3 regions of the Bacillus sp. H1a genome follow, and region 2 is predicted to be linked to each of the others. Evidence: riboswitches for the same ligand, from Rfam matches in the RefSeq annotation. Region 2 holds a riboswitch; each other region holds the start of a gene.
What was found. A riboswitch is a leader RNA that binds a small molecule or an ion and turns the genes downstream of it on or off. The one in region 2 is predicted to bind S-adenosylmethionine.

Region 1 (4,659 bases), on a different contig from region 2:
AGGTGTTTGCTGTGCGATAACCGGTGTAATTTTTAACTTCTTCGGATTTTCAGCGATACCACTTGGATCTCCAAATAGACCGAAATCTTTCTTAAGCTTTAATAATCCAGCTGCATCAAGAAGTTTTAATGCGCGTGCTTGGTTCGTTGGATCATTTGGAATAGCAATTTCTGAACCATCTGGGATTTCATTTGCTTTCTTATATTTTTCAGAGTATAAGCCCATCGGTGCAATTTGTGTTGTACCAACAGCTGTAATGTCTAACTTATGCTCCTTTTTAAATTGTTCTAAGAAAGCAATATGCTGGAATGAGTTTAGTTCAATATCTCCATCAGCTAACGCCTTATTTGGCGTTGTGTAATCAGAGAACTCAACCAGTTTAATTTTAATGCCTTCTTTTTCAGCTTTTTTCTTTAAGATTTCCCAAGCGTCTCCATCTGTTCCAGTTACACCGACGCGAACTACTTTCTCTTTCGCTCCTGCACCTGTGTCTCCACCTGAGCAACCGCTTAATGCTGAAATTCCTACGATTGCTGATAATGCAAATGCTAAAATTTTCTTCATTTTATTTTCCCCTCTTCCTTTTATGATCTGCGTAAAAAGACTTTCGCAAAGTAGTTTCCTAAATTTTGAGCTAACTGTACAAGAATAATAAGTAAAACGACCGTTACGAACATAACTGATGTATCAAAGCGTTGATAGCCATATGTCATTGCTAAGTCGCCAAGGCCTCCACCACCGACAAGTCCTGCGACTGCAGAAAATTCAATTAAACCGACTGTCATAAACGTAACTCCCAAGATCAATGGCGCTAACGCTTCTGGCACGAGAATTTCAAAAACAATTCTAAGTGGTGAAGCACCCATTGCTTGTGCAGCTTCAATTACTCCTTTCGGAACAGAGACAAGGTTTGTTTCAACCATTCTAGCAATACCAATTGAAGCAACTAACGTCATTGGAAAGATTGCTGCTGCCGTTCCGATTGTAGTTCCAATAACACCTCTTGTTATTGGACTTAAGGCTACTAAAAAGATAATGAACGGAATCGGACGAATTGTATTAATAATGATATTAAGAATAGAAAAGACCCACTTATTTTCTAAAAAATTCCCTTTCCGCGTCACATATAATAGTAAACCTAGAGGTATACCTAGAATTGTAGCAAATATAAGGGTAACAATTACCATTAGGAGGGTATCCCCCGTCGCATCTAAAATGCGAGGCCAAAATATACTCCAATCAACTCGCATGAGCTTCTACCTCCTTCAGCTGCACTTGCAGTCTTAGATGTTGTAGTGCTTTTTGAATCTCTCTTTGTTCACCTTGTAGTTCTACAAGAAGATTTCCAAATAAAACATTTTGGAGTTCAATAATATTTCCGTAAAGAACATTTACATCGACATTATAGTTTTTCGCAATATATGATAGTACAGGCTGCCCTGTCTCTTCCCCAGTAAAAGTCAGGCGATAAATCTGACCTCCATTTTGAATTTTCGCTAGAACACTTTCTGGTAAGTGATCATTAATAACAGAGCGTACAAAATTCTGAGTCGTTTTTGTTTTTGGTTGTGTGAAAACGTCAAACAGTTTTCCTTCTTCAATTACTTTTCCTTTTTCCATAACGGCTACGCGGTGACAAATTTCTTTCACAACGTGCATTTCATGTGTAATAAGTAGAATCGTTAAATTGTATTCTCGATTTACTTTCTTTAATAAATTTAAAATTTCTGTCGTTGTTTCCGGATCTAAAGCTGATGTTGCCTCATCACATATGAGAATATCCGGTGATGTGGCAAGCGCCCTTGCAATCCCAACGCGTTGCTTTTGACCGCCTGATAGCTGTTCTGGATAATAGTTTGCTTTATCTTCTAAACCAACTAATTTTAGTAGTTCATTCACTCTTTCTTTTATCTCATTCTTTGGCAATTTTGCTAACTTTAATGGATAAGCAATGTTCCCAAATACTGTTCTTGAATTAAATAGATTAAAGCTTTGAAAAATCATTCCAATCCTTTGTCTTAGTTTCCGTAACTCTTTCGTCGATAATGATGTAATATCTTTATCATCTATTGAAATCGTTCCTGCAGTTGGTCTTTCTAACATATTTACTAGACGTAACAACGTACTCTTTCCAGCACCACTAAATCCGATAATGCCAAAAATTTCACCCTTTTCAACTGACAATGTTACATCCTCCACGGCATGAACTGATTGTCCGCCTGATTCATATACTTTACTTACATTGTTAAAAGAAATCATTTTCTTCCCTCCTATATGCTGTAAAAACTTGAAGTAGAGCTTTCGAGGTAAAATAAAAAGTGCTCTCCTTCTTATCAGTAATAAAAGATAAGAAGGAGAGCACTAATATGTACTCGTTCACATCTTCTCATCTTTCAAGCCTGTTTTAGGCTTGCTGGAATTAGCACGGTATTAAAAAACCCGTTGCTGAGGTATCGTAGGGCCAGTCCCTCCACCTCTCTGGATAAGAGTGTATCGATTTAATTGTCATTTAATTAATTCTCATTATAGAACTCAGAATAATGAGAGTCAATACATTTTTTAGAAAAATATTAATTATTTCTCTATTTAAATTTTCAAATCAGAAATCATAATACGATAGCGATTTTTATAGTTATGTAAAATTCTTATCACTCATACTTTTAGAAAGGGAAATCCTCTCTATTCATTGAATAAAATAATTTGAATATGAAATCGGAGGAAGATAAATATATGAAAACAGCTCTTTTGCTCGTCGATATTCAAAATGATTATTTTCCAAGTGGAAAGATGGAATTACGTAATCCAGTAGAAGCAAGTGAATATGCTATTCAACTACTACAACATTTTAGAATAAGAAACGAACCTATTTTTCATATCCAACATGTAGCTATAAAAGATGATGCTACTTTTTTCCTACCAAATACAGAAGGTGTCCATATTCATGAAAATGTCCGTCCACTTAGAGAAGAAACCGTTATACTCAAACATTATCCAAATAGCTTCCGAGAAACTGATCTTTTAGAGCAATTACAACGTTTAGATATTGAGCACATCGTAATATGTGGGATGATGACTCATATGTGTATTGATGCTACAGTAAGGGCGGCTTTTGATTTTGGCTTTCATTGTACCGTTATACATGATGCTTGCGCTACAAAGGATCTTTCATTTAAGAACGCTACTATACCGGCTGTTTATATTCACAATACAATTTTGGCGAGTTTAAATGGAGTGTATGCAAATGTAATGAGTACAGAAGAATTTTTAGCTAACTAAAATTCAAAAAATCATGTCTTCCTCATCAATTAAAGAGAAAGACATGATTTTTATTTTTATTCTCAAACTATTGTAACTTAAAATCTCCCGAACTTGTTTTTACTTGCACTTTATGTTCTCCTGAACCTTTTACTCCAATTAATTTATGCTTTGTTTTCTCTTCATACAATAGACCAGGTACATTCAAATAAGGTTTACCAGAACCTCCCTCAAAATTAATCTTCAAAGATTCAGGAAGTGTATCAAATTTCATCTGAACATCACCGCTTGAGGTGTTACATTCTACCTCACCTTGCAAACTTTTATCATTATATTCAATATTACCTGATGACGTCGTAAACGCCACTTCTTTAGAGCGTAGACCATCTGCTTTAATTTCACCGCTACTCGTAGTTAAATTTGCTGCTACAACTTCACTTTTATTAGTCTCAATTGCTCCACTAGATGTTTTAGCTGTTAATTTCTCATTTATTGTAGACTGTAATAACGATATATCCCCCGATGATGTTTTTATTTCTGCTGTCTTTATTTCCATATCCTTTGCTAGAACGTCCCCTGATGATGTTTTTATTTTCATATTTTCATACAATTTACTTGGCACTTTAATTTGTAATTTTACATCTGCAGTAGTGCCAACGTTCCAACCAACTGAATTCCCATCTTTAGTAAACTCCACATTTAAGTGATTATTTTCTTCCTTTACCATAAATTTATATTTATCTACTAATCCTTTGCTCATATTCCCATCTAGTAACACTTCAATTTCTTTTGAATCGACTGTCACAACTTCAACATCAGCAGCAGACGTTTTCATTTCAATTTCATCGATTTTCCCACCGGCTACCATTTCTTTTTTATGAATTTCAACTTTATTGAAACCTCCTCCAAAAACAGTCATCACCCCAACTCCAATTCCCCCAATAACAAGCAATGATAATGCAACTAAAATTAACATCTTCATACGATAACACTTCCTTTTTATCATTTTCATATCGTCTTACAGTTGTTAAAAATTGAATTTCTACAATTACTATCCATATAACTATTATTATTTAGTACTATATATTAATCAGTACTGATTCGTATTTTTCCGAATACTCCGAATAAAATACTAACATTTACCATAATTTGTTACAAGGTGTATGTGCTAAAAAATAAAAAACACCCCTTTCAGTGAGCAAAACCGAAAGGAGTGTTCTCTTGTCTAACCATAGATTTTCTTTCAAATTGTATTATACAGGAAATCCTAAAAATAAATACTAAAAAATATGACTAATAAGTCAATTTTTCTCTTTGTTTTGTTTCTATTTACATGTTTATCCTGCTATTAATAGGGTTTAGCTAGTTCTAAAGAATAAATGGTAATATATAGTGAGTATTTCC
Region 2 (4,659 bases):
TTTTATAGGTAATTCAGTTAGTTAACTTATGATATTATAGTTATAAGTTGTAATTTACTTTAGAAAACAAAACGAGGAGGCTACACAATGCAAAACGCAGTAAAATTGGATGAAATCGATCATAAAATTATGAACTTATTGTATGAAAATGCGAGAATTTCCGTTTCAGAAATAGGACGGATTATATCCATGACGCAGCCTGCTGTAAAAGAACGAATTAACAAACTTGAAGATCAAGGAGTTATAGCGGCTTACCGAACAAAATTTGAGCCTTCCAAAATTAATAAAAACATTCAAGCTTTCATTATGTTTAAAACGAGTCAATGCTCTGATTTTATCCGATTTTGTAATGCCGCTTCTGAAGTAACAGATTTGTATCGAATTAGCGGGGAATTCAATTATATGATGAAGGTCATGAGCGATTCGATGGATTCCCTCGCTGCATTTTTAGACTCTTTAATGCAATTTGGATTATCGTCTCCTTTAATTGTTTTAAAGAGTGAGTTTGAGGAGAAATTGTCGTTCTAATAAGATGGTACTAAGGTAGAAATATCAAATGTATGTGGAAAAATTCTTTTATAATATAATAAAACCAGCCATAGGCTGGTTCTTTTTTCATTCAATTCCCTACTAAAAAATCCCGGCTACTCCTTCTCACCTACCCCTGATTCCTCTGCGCCTCTCTAAACTCCTCTTTCACCTTCTCTAACAACCCTTCTTCCGTAATTAATCGATACGCTGTATTTGCTAGTGCTTTTGCGGATGTAATTAACGCTTTATCGCCTAGTTCTGAACGGGCTGCTTCTCTAAATTCATTCGTATGCGCAATTAAATCGTCTGGACCAATTTTAATGTATGGATGAATTGTCGGTACGACTTGGCTTACGTTTCCTGCGTCGGTTGAGCCGATGCCTACTCTTTCTTTACGGTTCACATCTTCACCTAGTAATTCTAGTTCTTCGGCTACGACGTCATTAAATGTTTTTGTTACGAGTAGTTCATCGATTTCATTTTGGAATTGATGAATTTTCACTTTCGTACCTGTTGCTAATGCTGCTCCTTGCGCGATGTTTCTTACTTTCTCCGTTACTTCCGCACATCTTTTTCGCGTTGCTGCACGGATGAAGAACCTTGCTGATGCGTAGTCCGGAATAATATTAGGTGCTTTTCCGCCTTCTGTAATGACACCATGGATCTTCACATCTGACGGAAGTTGTTGGCGAAGTGCATTAATACTGTTATACAGCTGGATAATCGCATCTAATGCGTTAATCCCTTCTTCAGGTGACGCAGCTGCATGAGCTGTTTTCCCGTAAAAATGAAAATCAAGTGGATCAACTGCTAGTGATGGACTCGTTGAAGCTGTTTTTCCGCTTGGGTGAATCATAAGCGCCGCATCAATGTTTTTAAATAAACCTGCCTTTACATAACTTGCTTTCGCACTGCCATTTGGTCCCCCTTCTTCAGCTGGTGTTCCGAACACTACAACTTCTCCGCCGATTTCTTCAAGTGTTTCCGATAATGCGATTGCTGCCGCAACGCTAATTGTTCCGATTAAATTGTGACCACACGCATGACCTAGTCCTGGTAAAGCATCATATTCGGCTAAAAAGGCGATTACTGGTCCTTGTTTCCCTGAACTTTTTCGCGCAATAAAACCTGTTTCATGCCCAGCTATATTATGCTGTAATTGAAATCCTGCGCTTCCTAACAACAAACTTAACGTTCTTGATGCATAAAACTCTTGGTTACCGATTTCAGGATTCGCATGAATCTTATGACTTGTTTCTATGTACTTTTCCTTATTTCTTTCTATACTCTCTTCAATTGTTTTTCTTTGTGACGTTATTCCTGTCGCTCCCATTTTTCTTCCTCCTTTTATTTTCACGTAAAAAAACCTCTTTCTAAAAGATAGAAAGAGGCTTTGGCATATACAGTCAAAATGAGCTTCTTTCTTATCTTTCAAGTTACCTTGCTGGAATTGGCACAGTATTCATAAAGAATCCGCTGCCGAGGTGTCATAGGGCCAGTCCCTCAACCTCTCGTGATAAGAATTTTCATAAAATTGTATTAAATTATTTTCATTCTAAGTTTATTCCGATTAAAAGTCAAGGAATTCCTATCCGAATTTACCGAATATCTAAAAATCCTTTTAATACACCAATTGTTTCAGGTGCTTGTAGTCTTGCACATATGTACGGAAATTCCGTACTACCTTCAAACATCATTTGAGATGTTAACGGTGCTCCCGCCCAAAAGATTTCATCATCGATTAATATAAACGGAAACGCTTTGTTTTGCCTTTGTAACTTTACATTTTTTAACGGAACTGGTCCATCACTGTAAACTGTTATTTGTGCATTCGTACGCATTAACGCTTGCCATACTCGTTTATCAACTTGCCTTGTGCTTGGAAGTGAAATGATAATTTTACGTTTCGCCGCTAAAATATCTTTTAAGAGCCCTTTCGGTTCCTCAAGATTCATTTCCATAAACCAGCGTAAACGTTTCGAAATTTTCCGCTCCCACACTTGTCTCGATGTCGTACGATCATACACATCACCGTGCCGTTCTATATGGGCTGTTAATTGTGATAACGCTTGTTTTCTCGAAAGATTTTTACGCATGTAGTGACAATCTGATAATTGAATGAACTTCCCTCTCGCCCTCGTTACTGCTACATTGACGAGACGATGGTTTTTATGATCAAAGAATAACACGCCAGGGCGTTCTTGCGGATAACTATCCACCGTATCAAATATCATCATATCTCTTTCGGAACCTTGAAACTTATGAACTGTTGCGGCTAAAACTGGTACATGTTGATATTTCGTTCTCTGCAACAGTTCTCTAATACACGTTGATAAAAAGCGGGACTGTGCTCGGTACGGCGTAACAACACCGATAGATTGAACACCGTCTAACAGTCCAATTAAAATCATTTGCATCGCTACTAAGCCAGACATAATATTAAAACGAGAACCAGAAGCAGCGTCTTTTAAAGAAAAGGCTCCCATTAAGCTCGTATCAAATAAAACACTGGCTTCATTTGCGAACGGTTGTAGTTTCGCGAGTTCCTTGCGCTCTGAAACAGATGGATGGTCGTACACTCTATTTTTATAAATAAATGAGTTTGTAAACTTAGATATATCCGCATGCATACGTCTTTGTTCCTGCAACATAAAAAGGTTGGGATGTGCTTCTGATTTATTTACAGACTCAACAATCCCAGCGTGATAAAACATATCTTCACCGAGCCATTTTCGAACGAGTTCATGGTTTGCCATCGCAATAGGAGGCAATTGTAAAAAGTCGCCACAAACGACAATACGTTTTCCAAGAGAAGCAGCTAATGCGATTTGCGGAACATATGCCATACTCACTTCATCTACGACAACTAAATCAAATGTGCGCTCATAAATAAGCGCATCAATTGCACATTTCGATAAAGTCGCACCGATTACTTTCGCATTTTCAATATATTCTTTTTCTACTTCTTTAATTTTCGCTTTTTGTTTTCGAAGTTCACTTTCTATTTCTTGCATACGCTTTTTATCAGAAGACGTCGCCTTATACGATAGAATTTTTTCACGAAGATCTTGGCGTGTTTCTTCTAAATAAAGCCTTTCCTCTCCCCATGATCCATTCGTCGTTTCTACTAGCCTCGATGCAAGTAACGTTTCATGATTTCGTATATGTTCATGTTGGCTAAAGCCGTAACGAACGATTTCTCCAGGTGTCCATTTCTTTTTCTTCTCAATTTGCTTCGTTACTTCACTCATTAATACGTCTACTGCCGCATTACTATGAGCTAACACAAGTACCGATTTTCCTTTTTGATAATGAGCCGAAATAATACGTGATAAATTGTAAGACTTCCCTGTTCCGGGCGGTCCCCAAACGTACGTTGTCGGATTGTAAAATGAGCGATACGCCAATTCATTTTTCGTATTTTTCATCTTCTCGATATGCTTCGGACTGCTCGTTCCATCTACAAGACGCTTTATACGATTTCGTTTCAGCTTATCTTTACGCGCTTCTTTCAATCTCTCTTGCAGTTGTTCTAACAATTGCCACGGTTCACTGTATAAAACAGCTTCTCTTATTTCACCTTGTATATAATCATTTAATTTCAGTTCTATTTCTAATCCATGTACAGATAATACTTCCCCCGTTGCTTCCTCACCATCGAACTCAATTCGAATTGGTGACCCTTCAGGTAAGCTTACTTCCGAAATAAGCTGAAATACGTATACTGTACTTTCATAATCTGTATATAAGAAACGACCGTTAATGATAGAGATTTTACTACCACCTATCGTTTTCCAATGTTTAATTTCATATGCTAATGCATAATGCCACTCTTTCATCGTTTCCGTTAATGAAGGAGTTTGAGTAGTTGTATTCATAAAATAATCTCCTTCCTTCTCCCCAAACATACTTTCTCACTATACCATATAACGCTCTAAAATTTGTAACAATTATACCTTGCTTATTTTCTTAATTTTCAATATTATGTAATGTATATAATTTTCAGAAAGAAGGAATCTACATGCCAGTCAGAAGAATTGAACACGTCGGACTTATGGTTACAAACTTAGAAACATCCATCTCATTTTATGAAGAAGTAGTCGGCTTACAGCTCATTAAACGTATGGG
Region 3 (4,659 bases), on a different contig from region 2:
AAATTAATGGAAGCAATTCCTGAAAACTTAAGACATGCAATTACTGCTGGTATCGGTCTTTTCATCGCCTTTATCGGTTTACGTTTAACAGGTATCGTTACAAAAAATGATGCAAACTTAGTTGGACTTGGAGATCTTCACTCTGCTCCAGTACTACTAGCATTAGCTGGACTTGGAATTACAATTGTCCTTATGTCTTTAAATGTAAATGGCGCGCTATTTATCGGAATGCTATTAACTGGTATTATCGCTTTCTTCACAGGACAATTAACATTCTCAAACGGTGTTACATCAATGCCTGGATTACCAGAAGGAATTATTGTTTCAAATCCAATTACTGCTGTATCTGATGTAATTAACTACGGATTATACGGCGTTGTTTTCTCATTCTTCCTTGTTACACTATTCGATACAACAGGTACATTACTTGGCGTTGCACAACAAGGTGGATTTATGAAAGACGGAAAGCTTCCAAAAGCAGGACGAGCTCTTCTATCTGACTCATTCTCAGCAACAATCGGTTCTATGTTCGGAACAACACCATCAACAGCTTATATTGAATCATCTGCTGGTGTTGCTGCCGGTGGTCGTACTGGTTTAACGACAGTTACAGTAGCTGTTCTATTTGCATTAGCAGCGTTCTTCGGACCATTAGTAAGTGCCATTTCTGGTGTATCAGCTATTACTGCACCATCACTAATTATCGTTGGTAGTCTTATGATGGGCTCTGTTCGCCACATTGATTGGGATGCATTTGATGAATCATTCCCAGCATTCTTAGTAATCTTAAGCATGCCACTTACATCAAGTATCTCAACAGGTATTGCACTTGGATTTATTTCATACCCACTTATGAAAGTGGCAAAAGGTAAATTCCGTTCGGTTCACCCACTTGTGTATTTATTCGGAATCTTGTTCGCTTATCAATTGATATTCTTACCACATTAAAATCCCTCGTTGTGAGGGTTTTTTTATTTATTAAAAAACATTTGACAATAGTACATAGTTATGGAATAATTCGAAATAGTTAAATATTCGATGTCTTATCAAGAGCAGGTGGAGGGATGAGCCCTACGAAGCCCGGCAACCGACCCATTTATGGGCACGGTGCTAATTCTTACAACACATTGTGTTGAAAGATAAGAGTAATATGATAAGACGTCTTTTCTATATGAAAAGGCGTTTTTTATTTTCACTCCCTCCCCTCTCTTCTTAGTTTAGGAGGGATTTTTTTATGAAGAAATTTTGTTCCATCGCACTTATTTTTCTCTTACTTACATTAACAGCTTGCACAAATGAACAAGATGCTGTCTCTTCACAAATGCAACAACCGGTGAAGAAAGTGACTACTACAGCAGAAAACCATTTACAAACAGAAATTCCAAGCCAAGTAAAAAAGCCATTAAAAATCGCATTAATTATGCAAATGTCCATCGGAACTTTTTCCTCTCAATATATTGAGGGTGTCAAAAAACAAGTTGAGCTATTCGGTGGCAGTGTGCAAGTCTACAATTCTGATAATGATTTAGCAAAAATGGCAGCAAATCTAGATACTGCTATTAATTCAAAAGTTGATGGTATTTTAATTGATCACGGTCGCTCTGAAGCACTAAAACCCGGAGTAGAAAAAGCATTACAAGCGAACATTCCTGTAGTAGCATTTGATAACGACCTACGCTTACCAGGCGTAACAATTATTGATCAAGATGACTATAGTCTCGCATGGAAATCATTAAAAACGTTAGCGGAAGATTTGAATGGACAAGGGAATATCGCCGTCGTATGGGTTGGCGGATTTGCTCCAATGGAACGTCGCAATGTTATCATCGATGCTTTTTATAAACGTTATCCAAATATAAAAGAAGTTGCACGCTTTGGTACTGCTAGTAATAACACACCACTTGATACACAAACACAAGTAGAAGCTTTACTAAAGAAATATCCGAAACAAGGGGATTTACAAGCTATTTTCGCTTCGTGGGATGAGTTTGCTAAAGGGGCCGTCAAAGCACTCGAACAAGCTGATCGTACAGATATAAAAGTATACGGCATTGACTTAAGTAATGAAGATTTACAACTCATGCAAAAAGAAAATTCACCTTGGACCGCTACGGCTGCAACTGATCCGGCTGAAGTCGGTAAAGTTCAAGTGCGCTTCTTATACAAAAAAATCGCTGGTGAACAAACGCCGGATATTTACTCACTGGAACCTTATTTAGTAAAGAAAGATAGTTTACCAAAAGAAAATATAACAATGGATCAATTATCAAAACATATAAACGGTTGGGGAGACTCGAAAGATGCATATTCCCCTTGGATGAAAAAATTAGAGAAGGAGAAAAAATGATGACATTCTCTCTTCAAAACATTACACATTCTTATCACATCGCTACCCCTGTACTAGAAGATGTTTCTATTAACATACAAAAAGGAAAAGTTCACGCTTTACTAGGAATGAACGGCGCGGGAAAAAGTACTTTACTAAAAATTGCAACTGGTGAAATTCAGCCAGTTGCTGGGGACATAAAAATTGATAATCAGCCTATTTCCTTTACTTCGCCACGAGATGCGAAAAAGCATGGTATTTCTTTCGTAACACAAGAAGTGGATCACGGACTTATTCCTGGATTATCTGTATTAGAAAATGTACTAATCGATCATTTAACAATGCAAAATAAAGTACTATTTTCAAAATCAAAATTAGTAGCACTTGCGAAACAATATTTGCAAGCTGTCCAGGTAGATTTAAATGTTTCGGAAGATGTTTCAAACTGCTCATTACATGAAAAACAATTACTTCTCATCGCAAGAGCCCTATCTAACAATACAAATTATCTTTTATTAGATGAGCCAACTTCTTCTCTTGGGCCAAAAGAAGTGGAAACCTTTGGGAATCTCTTTAAAGATTTAACATCAAAAGGTATTGGTATCATCTTGATTTCTCATCGTTTATCCGAGATTCGAAAATTTGCGGATGAGGTAACTGTATTACATAACGGTAAGGTTACACTATCTGAAGCTATTACAAAGATTACAGATCAACAAATTGTTGAAGCAATGACTGGAAAACAACTCTTACTTCCTATTAATACAGCACCAAAATTCGGGAGTGAAGAAATATTAAAAGTACAAGAGCTTCAATTACACAAAGACCATTCTCCCCTTTCTCTTACAGTACGAAAAGGAGAAACTGTTGTGATATACGGATTAATTGGAAGCGGAAAAACAACGCTTGCTGAAACTTTATTTGGTGCTCGCCATACTTATCGTGCAAAAATAAACGGCCAAAATATAACGATTAAAACACCGCGAGATGCAATTAAAGCGAAAATCGCACTTGTACCAGAAGAAAGAAGAAAACAGGGCTTATTTCTTTCGGAAGATATTATAAGTCACACAAATTTACACCAATCTGGTTGGAGACGAAAACAACCCGAATTACATAATGCTACTGCGGCAATTACTACTTTCAGCATCTCACCAAATGATCCAAAAGCATTTATTCATTCACTTAGCGGAGGAAACCAACAAAAAGTCTCGATTGCAAAGTGGGATGGATTCAAACATAATCTATTTCTTTTGGACGAGCCAACTAAAGGTGTAGACGTCGCTGCGAAACAAGACATTTTTCAATTCATTCGCAACACTACAGAAGACGGAAATTCCGTAATTTATTTCACAGGAGAACAAGATGAAGCGCTACATATCGCCGATCGTATTCTTATACTAGCAAACGGCGAATTTGTAGGCGAGTACTTGCCGAATGACCTATCTCCTGAACAGCTTTTATACTTATCTGAAGGGAGCTATTCCATTGAATCTCGTTCATAAAACTAAAACTAAGAAATTATATTTACCTACCCATCTTTTTTATCAATTTAGCACAATCGCTATCATTATAGGCGTTACAATTTTTTTCTCTATCGTCAACGATTCTTTTTTAACCTACAACAATATTAGTGATATTTTACGTTCCATTTCTATTGTAACGTTACTTGCAATCGGTGTTACCTTTACATTAATTGTAGATGGATTTGATTTATCAGTCGGCTCTACCGCTAGTTTAGCAACAATTGCGGCCGCCTCCTGTCTCGTTTTATATCGACAAGAACTATTAGTCACACTTCTTATTCCTATTCTTTGTGGTCTATTAGTTGGATTATTAAATGCACTACTCGTTATCCGAATTAAACTACCAGATTTGCTAGCTACATTAAGTATCATGTATATCGTGAATGGACTACACTTAACATTCTCAAAAGGATCTTCTATTTATGAAGGAATGTCTGGGGCCACAGGACATTTTATTCCATCCTTTTTATTTATCGGTCAAGGCTCCGTTTTAGGGATTCCAGTCCCTGTCATTATCATGCTTATCGTTGTTTTCATTGCACATCTTTTTTTAGAAAAAACAACATACGGTCGTTTCTTTTATATGACAGGTGGGAATCGAGAAGCTGCTAGATTAGCGGGTATTCCTACCGATCGTTACCGTGTATATGCTTATATGATTAGCGGTTTACTAGCCTCTATTGGCGGCATTATTCTATGTAGCCGCGTTGGAACAGGACAAGTTTCAGCTGGTGCCCCATTATTAATGGATGCAGTCGCAGCTGCCTACATCGGTTATGCAATGTTCGGTGCCAAGAAACCAAATGT

Region 1: another riboswitch for S-adenosylmethionine. It lies ahead of U860_RS0121905 (methionine ABC transporter ATP-binding protein); the one in region 2 lies ahead of U860_RS0111225 (M20 family metallopeptidase).
Region 3: another riboswitch for S-adenosylmethionine. It lies ahead of U860_RS0122170 (sugar ABC transporter substrate-binding protein); the one in region 2 lies ahead of U860_RS0111225 (M20 family metallopeptidase).

The regions. Positions count from the first base shown of each region.
Region 1 covers NZ_AYMH01000046.1:24,814-29,472, reverse strand. The annotation lists gene U860_RS0121915 (MetQ/NlpA family ABC transporter substrate-binding protein) at 1-564, opposite strand, end outside; gene U860_RS0121910 (methionine ABC transporter permease) at 585-1,250, opposite strand; gene U860_RS0121905 (methionine ABC transporter ATP-binding protein) at 1,240-2,259, opposite strand; SAM riboswitch class I at 2,384-2,489, opposite strand; gene U860_RS0121900 (cysteine hydrolase family protein) at 2,731-3,276, shown strand; gene U860_RS0121895 (DUF4097 family beta strand repeat-containing protein) at 3,344-4,237, opposite strand.
Region 2 covers NZ_AYMH01000022.1:8,430-13,088, forward strand. The annotation lists gene U860_RS0111220 (Lrp/AsnC family transcriptional regulator) at 88-528, shown strand; gene U860_RS0111225 (M20 family metallopeptidase) at 659-1,864, opposite strand; SAM riboswitch class I at 1,953-2,054, opposite strand; gene U860_RS0111230 (AAA domain-containing protein) at 2,130-4,439, opposite strand; gene U860_RS0111235 (VOC family protein) at 4,553-4,659, shown strand, end outside.
Region 3 covers NZ_AYMH01000047.1:23,663-28,321, reverse strand. The annotation lists gene U860_RS0122175 (NCS2 family permease) at 1-948, shown strand, start outside; SAM riboswitch class I at 1,041-1,146, shown strand; gene U860_RS0122170 (sugar ABC transporter substrate-binding protein) at 1,235-2,347, shown strand; gene U860_RS0122165 (sugar ABC transporter ATP-binding protein) at 2,344-3,831, shown strand; gene U860_RS0122160 (ABC transporter permease) at 3,815-4,659, shown strand, end outside.